Regions from separate parts of the Pseudomonas sp. 22526 genome, predicted to be linked through region 2. Evidence: predicted binding sites of a transcription regulator. Region 2 holds the regulator's gene; the other holds the start of a gene.
The links. The regulator sigma-54, encoded in region 2, starts transcription at its own class of promoters, with help from an activator protein. The targets are predictions, from matches to a motif close to ANTGGCATNNANNTTGCTNT.
Positions count from the first base shown of each region.

Region 1: glnA (type I glutamate--ammonia ligase) is a predicted target of sigma-54. The motif match lies at 2,461-2,480, and genes of this name have one in related genera.

Region 1 is NZ_JBQENK010000008.1:17,604-21,967, reverse strand. It holds gene typA (translational GTPase TypA) at 1-652, opposite strand, end outside; gene thiI (tRNA uracil 4-sulfurtransferase ThiI) at 792-2,246, opposite strand; gene glnA (type I glutamate--ammonia ligase) at 2,577-3,983, shown strand; gene ACTJKT_RS13705 (hypothetical protein) at 4,145-4,364, shown strand, end outside.
Region 2 is NZ_JBQENK010000002.1:350,096-354,459, reverse strand. It holds gene rapZ (RNase adapter RapZ) at 1-194, opposite strand, end outside; gene ptsN (PTS IIA-like nitrogen regulatory protein PtsN) at 197-661, opposite strand; gene hpf (ribosome hibernation-promoting factor, HPF/YfiA family) at 674-979, opposite strand; gene ACTJKT_RS04015 (RNA polymerase factor sigma-54) at 1,059-2,552, opposite strand; gene lptB (LPS export ABC transporter ATP-binding protein) at 2,735-3,460, opposite strand; gene lptA (lipopolysaccharide transport periplasmic protein LptA) at 3,460-4,005, opposite strand; gene lptC (LPS export ABC transporter periplasmic protein LptC) at 3,992-4,364, opposite strand, start outside.

The sequences.
Region 1 (4,364 bases), on a different contig from region 2:
GGAAGCTGTTGTAGTCCAGAGCGGAGATCTGCATCTGGAACGGACCGTCACGGTCAACGGCTGGAGCCGGAACGTTGTCGACGATCGACTGGTACAGCGGGGTCATGTCTTCAGCCATGTCGGTGTGGTCCAGACCGGCAATACCGTTCAGGGCCGAGGCGTAGACGACTTTGAAGTCCAGCTGTTCTTCGGTGGCACCCAGGTTGTCGAACAGATCGAAGATCTGGTCCAGAACCCAGTCAGGACGCGCGCCTGGACGGTCGACCTTGTTGATTACCACGATCGGACGCAGGCCGGCTTCGAAAGCCTTCTTGGTCACGAAACGGGTTTGCGGCATAGGACCGTCTTGGGCGTCGACCAGCAGCAGAACGGAGTCGACCATCGACATTACGCGTTCAACTTCGCCGCCGAAGTCGGCGTGGCCCGGGGTGTCCACGATGTTGATGTGGTAGCCGTTCCAGTTGATGGCGGTGTTTTTGGCCAGGATGGTAATACCGCGCTCTTTTTCCTGGTCGTTGGAGTCCATCACGCGCTCGTCGTTGAGCTCGTTGCGCTCCAGGGTGCCGGATTGACGCAGGAGTTTGTCTACCAGGGTGGTTTTACCGTGGTCAACGTGAGCAATGATGGCGATGTTACGTAGATTTTCGATCACTTGTGTATCTCGATCAGAGGATTCGGTGTGCTGACAACTGCTGGCAGCGATTAACAATAGAGTCCGGCAAGGCCGTTACAGCTTGACGGTGGCGTCGGGGGGCCGGTGACGCAAGCCACAGGCAAACAGCCCCGGGCACTTAGCTCGGTCTATAAACGCGCACATTGGCATGTCCCTCACTGAGCAGATGGTGAGCATGCAGGCGACTCATGACGCCTTTGTCGCAATACAGCAGGTACTGGCGAGTAGGGTCCAGTTCCTTGAAGCGAGCGTTCAATGCATAGAACGGCAGCGCTTTTATCTCGATGCCAGAAAGCGTAAGCGGGTCGTCTTCCTGAGCATCCGGATGCCGGATGTCGATCACGATCTGGCCCGCCAGCGCCTCGCTGACTTCTTCGATCTGCAAATCCTGGCCCAGTTCGTCGATCACCCGATCGATCGGCACCAGTTTGGCCCGCTCGATCGCACGCTCGAGCACCGCCATGTCGAATTCTTTCTCTTCATGCTCCACGCGATGGCGCTTGGCGTGGGTCTTGGGGTTCACCGAGATGACCCCGCAGTACTCCGGCATGTGCTTGGCGAAGTCGGCGGTGCCGATTTCGTTGGCCAGGTCGATGATGTCCTGCTTGTGGCTGGCGATCAGTGGGCGCAGCACCAGCTTGTCGGTTACGCAGTCGATGACCGAGAGGTTCGGCAGGGTCTGGCTCGACACCTGGGAAATCGCCTCGCCGGTGACCAGCGCGTCGATGTGCAGGCGGTCGGCGATGCTCGACGCGGCACGCAACATCATACGCTTCAAAATGACGCCCATATGACTGTTGTCGACTTTGCCGAGGATTTCGCCGAGCACTTCCTCGAACGGCACGCTGACAAACAGCACACGCTGGGAGCTGCCGTACTTCTTCCAGATATAGTGCGCGACTTCCATCACGCCCAATTCATGGGCACGCCCGCCCAGGTTGAAGAAGCAGAAGTGGCTCATCAGGCCGCGGCGCATGATCTGGTAGGCCGCCACCGTGGAATCGAAACCGCCGGACATCAACACCAGGGTCTGTTCCAGGGCGCCCAGCGGATAACCGCCGATGCTGTTGTGCTGGCTGTGGATCACGAACAACCGTTGGTCGCGAATTTCCATCCGCACTTCGATTTCCGGCTCTTTCAGGGAAATTCCGGCGGCGCCGCACTGCCGACGCAGTTGGCTGCCGACGTATTTCTCCACGTCCATGGAGCTGAATTCATGCTTGCCGGCGCGCTTGCAGCGCACGGCGAAAACTTTCCCCGCCAGGGCCTCGCCAAAGTGCTGCTTGCACTTGGCGACTATGTCGTCGAAGTCGCCCAGCGGGTATTCATCGACCTGCAGGAAATGCGCGATGCCCGGCATGCAGCTCAGGCGCTCGGTCATCTCCTTCAAGGCTTTCGGCTCGCTGACGGCGGTTTCCAGCTCGAGGTTGTCCCACACACCATTGACCACCACAGCCGGGTCCAGATCGCGGAGCACGGCACGGATGTTCTTGGCCAGCTGACGGATGAAACGCGTCCGTACCGGGCGGCTCTTGATGGTGATTTCCGGGAAAACTTTAACGATTAGTTTCATGAAAACAGCGCGCGCTGGGCCAGCCGAAAAAGGGGGGCGCGGATTATAGCGGAAATTGCTCAAGGTTTAACCAATTAATGTGCATCTGGTTTTTCGTGCACCAAAATGGGTCAACAAGAGATAAAAGCGCAACATTGCGGTGCGCCACTTTACCGATTTGCCCCAAATACCTCCCGGAATGCGTGAGTTTGGGGCATAAAACCCAACTCGGGGCACTGGCATGCAATTTGCTCCCTTGTGAGGCAGGTTGCCATGGCCGAGTATCTGCGCCGGCATCACCCACATTCTAAGGGCACACCAACACCCGCCCGAAGCCACCCGGAGGACACTATGTCGAAGTCGGTTCAACTCATCAAAGATCATGACGTCAAATGGATTGATCTGCGCTTCACTGACACCAAAGGCACTCAGCACCACGTGACCATGCCGGCCCGTGATGCGCTGGATGACGACTTCTTCGAAGTCGGCAAGATGTTCGACGGTTCCTCCATCGCTGGCTGGAAAGGCATCGAAGCCTCCGACATGATCCTGATGCCAGACGACGAAACCGCCGTGCTGGATCCGTTCACCGAAGAGCCGACCCTGATCCTGGTGTGCGACATCATCGAGCCTTCGAGCATGCAGGGCTACGACCGCGACCCTCGCGCGATCGCCAAGCGCGCCGAAGAGCACCTGAAAGCCACCGGTATCGGCGACACCGTATTCGCCGGTCCAGAGCCTGAGTTCTTCATCTTCGACCAGGTGAAGTTCAAGTCCGACATCTCCGGCTCGATGTTCAAGATCTACTCCGAGCAAGGTTCGTGGATGTCCGACCAGGACATCGAAGGCGGCAACAAGGGCCACCGTCCAGGCGTCAAGGGCGGCTACTTCCCGGTTCCACCGTTCGACCACGACCACGAAATCCGTACCTCCATGTGCAACGCACTGGAAGAAATGGGCCTGACCGTCGAAGTCCACCACCACGAAGTGGCGACTGCCGGCCAGAACGAAATCGGCGTCAAGTTCAACACCCTGGTGAAGAAGGCCGACGAAACCCAGACCCTGAAGTACGTCGTGCACAACGTTGCCGACGCCTACGGCCGTACCGCTACCTTCATGCCTAAGCCTCTGTATGGCGACAACGGTTCGGGCATGCACGTCCACATGTCGATCTGGAAAGACGGCAAGAACACCTTCGCTGGCGAAGGTTATGCCGGCCTGTCCGATACCGCCCTGTACTTCATCGGCGGCATCATCAAGCACGGTAAGGCCCTGAACGGCTTCACCAACCCGGCGACCAACTCCTACAAGCGTCTGGTGCCAGGCTTCGAAGCTCCAGTGATGCTGGCCTACTCGGCTCGCAACCGTTCCGCTTCGATCCGTATTCCTTACGTGTCGAGCCCTAAAGCCCGCCGTATCGAAGCGCGCTTCCCGGATCCGGCTGCCAACCCATACCTGGCCTTCGCTGCCCTGCTGATGGCCGGCCTGGACGGTATCCAGAACAAGATCCACCCTGGCGACGCCGCTGACAAAAACCTGTACGACCTGCCGCCTGAAGAGGCCAAAGAGATCCCACAAGTTTGCGGCAGCCTGAAAGAAGCCCTGGAAGAGCTGGACAAAGGTCGTGCGTTCCTGACCAAAGGCGGCGTTTTCAGCGACGACTTCATCGACGCTTACATCGCTCTGAAAAGCGAAGAAGAAATCAAGGTTCGTACCTTCGTACACCCACTGGAATACGAGCTGTACTACAGCTGCTGATCCGGTAGCGCCGCCACGCACGGCGTGACAAGAAAAGGCCTCCCTCGGGAGGCCTTTTTTATTGCCCGCCCATAGCCCCGGAGCATTCCCCCGGGCTATTCATCCATGGATAATCCGCGCCTCTCGCGCCCTCTGTCCGGCGCCTCGACGAAGGGATTCGTATGCAGTGGACTCGTTCTCTCGGCCTGATCGCCTGCCTGGCGTTCGGCAGCACCCAGGCGGCTCCTTTCTATGCCGGCAAATCCCTGGCCCACCCGCCGATCATCGGCCTGACGGAAAGCCAGGCGACCCTGGCCTTTATCAAGCAGGCCGGCGGCGTCAAAGGTTATTACTCGCTCGACCCGGACGAGAGCCAGCCGCAACTGCTGGATGACTTCGGCA
Region 2 (4,364 bases):
GGCAGGTTGCGGGCGTCGATCGACACGGCGACCAGTGGCTGCGTCAGTTCGGTATGGATCAGCGCCCGCTCGGCCAGTTCGGGCAACAGCCCGGCCGGCAGGTTGTCGATGCAGTAGTAGCCATTGTCCTCGAGTACATCGAGGGCGGTGCTTTTACCTGAGCCGGAGCGGCCGCTGACGATGATCAAGCGCATGATTACTGACCGTTCTGTTCGTCCAGGACAACCTTGTACAAGGCTTCGTTGCTGCTGGCGCTGCGCAGCTTGTCGCGTACTTCTTTGCGGTCCAGCATGCTGGCAATCTGCCGGAGCAGTTCCAGGTGCGCATCGGTGGCGGCTTCCGGGACCAGCAGTACGAACAGCAGGTCGACCGGGGCGCCGTCGATGGCGTCGAAATCGATGGGAGCGTCCAGGTGCATCAGGGCACTGATGGGCGCCTCACAGCCTTTGAGGCGGCAGTGTGGAATGGCGATGCCGTTGCCAAAACCGGTGGAACCCAGTTTTTCACGGGCAATCAGGCTTTCGAAGACATCTTGCATCTCCAGATCAGGCACTTCGCGGCTGATCAGGTTGGCAATTTGTTCGAGGGCGCGTTTTTTACTGCCGCCCGGCACGTTCACCAGGGAACGGCCGGGGGTCAGGATGCTTTCAAGTCGGATCATGGGAGGGGAGTGTTAGCGACCCGTGCCTTGGAGAAGGTGGAGTTGCTTTTCCTTATGCTTTTTCAGTTGGCGGTCAAGCTTGTCCGTGAGCAAGTCGATTGCGGCATACATGTCGTCATGTTCTGCATTGGCGACGACTTCCCCACCATGGATGTGCAGCGTGGCCTCGATTTTCTGCTTCAGTTTTTCGACGGCCAGCGTTACCTGCACATTGGTAATCTTGTCAAAGTGCCGCTCCAGTCGGTCGAGTTTTTCGCCGATGTAAGCGCGCAGGGGTTCGGTCACTTCCAGTTGGTGTCCACTGATGTTGACTTGCATACAGCTTCTCCTTCGTTGCCAGTGCATAAAGCGGCAGGTCGATTGACCTGCCACTGAAACGCTGTGGCGAGCCCGGCGGCTACATCAACCGCTTCCGTTCGCTGGAAGGCGCGATCCCCAGGGATTCGCGGTACTTGGCGACGGTACGACGGGCTACCTGAATGCCTTGTGCCTCCAGTAAACCAGCGATCTTGCTGTCACTCAACGGCTTTTTCTGATTTTCCGCGGCGACCAGTTTCTTGATGATCGCGCGGATCGCCGTGGACGAGCATTCACCGCCTTCGGAGGTACTTACGTGGCTGGAGAAAAAGTATTTCAGTTCATAAATGCCCCGAGGGGTATGCATGAATTTTTGCGTGGTCACCCGTGAAATCGTCGATTCGTGCATGCCCACCGCTTCGGCGATGTCATGCAGGACCAGCGGTTTCATCGCCTCATCGCCGTACTCGAGGAAGCCGCGCTGATGCTCGACGATCTGGGTGGCGACTTTCATCAGGGTTTCGTTGCGGCTCTGCAGGCTCTTGATGAACCAGCGGGCCTCCTGCAGCTGATTGCGCATGAAGGTGTTGTCGGCGCTGGTGTCGGCGCGCCGCACGAAGCCGGCGTACTGCGGGTTGACGCGCAGGCGCGGCACGGACTCCTGGTTCAGCTCCACCAGCCAGCGTTCGTTGTCCTTGCGCACTATGACGTCGGGGACCACGTATTCGGCTTCGGTGGATTCGATTTGCGAACCAGGCCGTGGGTTGAGGCTCTGTACCAGCTCGATGACCTGGCGCAGTTCGTCTTCCTTGAGCTTCATGCGCCGCATCAGCTGGCTGTAGTCGCGGCTGCCGAGCAGGTCGATGAAGTCGGTGACCAGGCGCTTGGCTTCAGTCAGCCAAGGGGTCTTGGCGGGCAGCTGGCGCAGTTGCAGCAGCAGGCATTCGCCCAGGTTGCGGGCGCCGATGCCGGCGGGTTCGAACTGCTGGATGCGGTGCAGGACGGCCTCGATTTCGTCGAGTTCGATGTCCAGCTCCGGATCGAAGGCTTCGAGGATTTCCTCGAGGGTTTCATCCAGATAGCCCTGATTGTTGATGCAGTCGATCAGGGTCACGGCGATCAGGCGATCGGTGTCGGACATGGGCGCCAGGTTCAACTGCCAGAGCAGATGGCTCTGCAGGCTTTCGCCGGCCGAGGTGCGGGTGGTGAAGTCCCACTCGTCGTCATCGTTGCTGGGCAGGCTGCTGGCGCTGGTCTGGTAGACGTCTTCCCAGGCGGTGTCGACCGGCAGGTCGTTGGGAATGCGCTCGTTCCATTCGCCGTCCTCGAGGTTGTCCACCGTCGGGGCGGTTTCCTGGTAGGAGGGTTCCTGGATATCGGTATTGGGTTTCTGCTCGGCGTTGTCGGCCAGCGGATCGGTGTTATCGAAGTCGTCGCCTTCTTCCTGGCGCTCGAGCATCGGGTTGGACTCCAGGGCCTCCTGGATTTCCTGTTGCAGGTCCAGGGTCGACAATTGGAGCAGGCGGATGGCCTGTTGCAGCTGCGGTGTCATCGTCAGCTGCTGGCCCATTCTGAGGACTAGCGATGGTTTCATGGCAGGGGCTTAACACCTTATTCGCCGGCGCACATGCGCCATCCACTACAGGGCGCGTGAGCGCCAAACATAAGCAAATTATATGCCTGAAACTGAAGTGTTTGCCTAGAGCGCTGTAACAATAAAAACAGCAGGGTTTTATTGGGGCGGGCGCTCTGGCGACCAGCCAAACACCTCAGGGCTTACAGGCGGAACTCATGGCCCAGGTAAACTTCCTTGACCAGCTCGTTGGCGAGGATGGTTTCGGCGTCGCCTTCGGCGATCAGCTGGCCGTCGTTGACGATGTAGGCGGTTTCGCAGATATCCAGGGTTTCACGGACGTTGTGGTCGGTGATGAGCACGCCGATGCCCTTGGCCTTCAGGTGGTGAATGATCTGCTTGATGTCGCCTACCGAGATCGGGTCCACGCCGGCGAAGGGTTCGTCGAGCAGGATGAACTTGGGTGCGGTGGCCAGGGCGCGAGCGATTTCCACGCGGCGACGTTCACCACCGGAGAGGCTCATGCCGAGGTTGTCGCGAATGTGGTTGATGTGGAATTCCTGCAGCAGGCTTTCCAGTTCCTGGCGACGGCCGGCCTTGTCGAGCTCCTTGCGGGTCTCGAGGATGGCCATGATGTTGTCGGCCACCGAGAGCTTGCGGAAGATCGAGGCTTCCTGCGGCAGGTAACCGATCCCGGCGCGGGCGCGGCCGTGCATCGGCTGGTGGCTGACATCCAGGTCGTCGATCAGGATACGTCCCTGATCGGCCTGGACCAGGCCGACGATCATGTAGAAGCAGGTGGTCTTGCCGGCGCCGTTGGGGCCGAGCAGGCCGACGATCTGGCCGCTGTCGATGGACAGGCTGACGTCACGCACGACCTGGCGGCTCTTGTAGCTCTTGGCCAGGTGCTGAGCTTTCAGAGTTGCCATTACTGGGCCTTTTCGTCAGTTTTCTTTTTCGGCTGGATGACCATGTCGATCCGTGGGCGCGACTCGGTGACCTTGCTGCCGGTGGCGCGGCCGGCGCTGGCCAGCTTCTTGTTGGTGTCGTAGACGATTTTCTCGCCCTGGGTGATGTTGCCATCCTTGTCGACGACTTTGGCGCGGTCGATCAGCACGACGCGGTTCTGCGCGGCGTGGTACTGGATGGTCACGCCGTAGCCCTGGACCGGCTTGGTGTCGCCCTGGGTTTGAATCTGTTCGAAGTAGGCCAGGTTGCCCACCGAGGTCACCACGTCAATGTCACCGGTCTGGGTGCGGGTGATGGTCACGGTATTGCCGGTGACCTTCATCGAGCCCTGGGTGATGATCACGTCGCCTCTGTAGGTGGCTACGCCATTCTTGTCGTCCAGTTGAGCGTCGTCGGCCTGGATGCGGATGGGTTGCTGGCTATCGTTCGGCAGAGCCCAGGCGCTCACGCTTCCCAGTGCTGCGCCCAGACCGAGCAAAATAGGGAGGGTTTTAACGAGCCTCATACTGTCCTCTTACGTTCGATAGCAGGTTCATCCTGCCGTCTTTCAAATACGCTTTCATTCCCTTGCCAGTCGTCACGCCGCCGGCGCCGTCGATTCTAACGTCTTGATCGGTCTGCGCATATTGCTTCTGCGGGAATACTGTCATGCGGGTCGTGGTGATCAGCAGGTTGCGATTTTTCTCGTCGGTGCGGGAAACCCGTACCGAATCGATCAACTCGACCTGGGTGCCATCCGGGTTGACTTCGCCGTGCTCGCTCTGGACGTGCCAGGGGAAGGCGGTGCCGCGATACATCTGCAGGTCCGGCTTGGTCAGCAGCGTCACCTCGCTGGCCTTGAGGTGTTCGACCTTGTCGGACGTC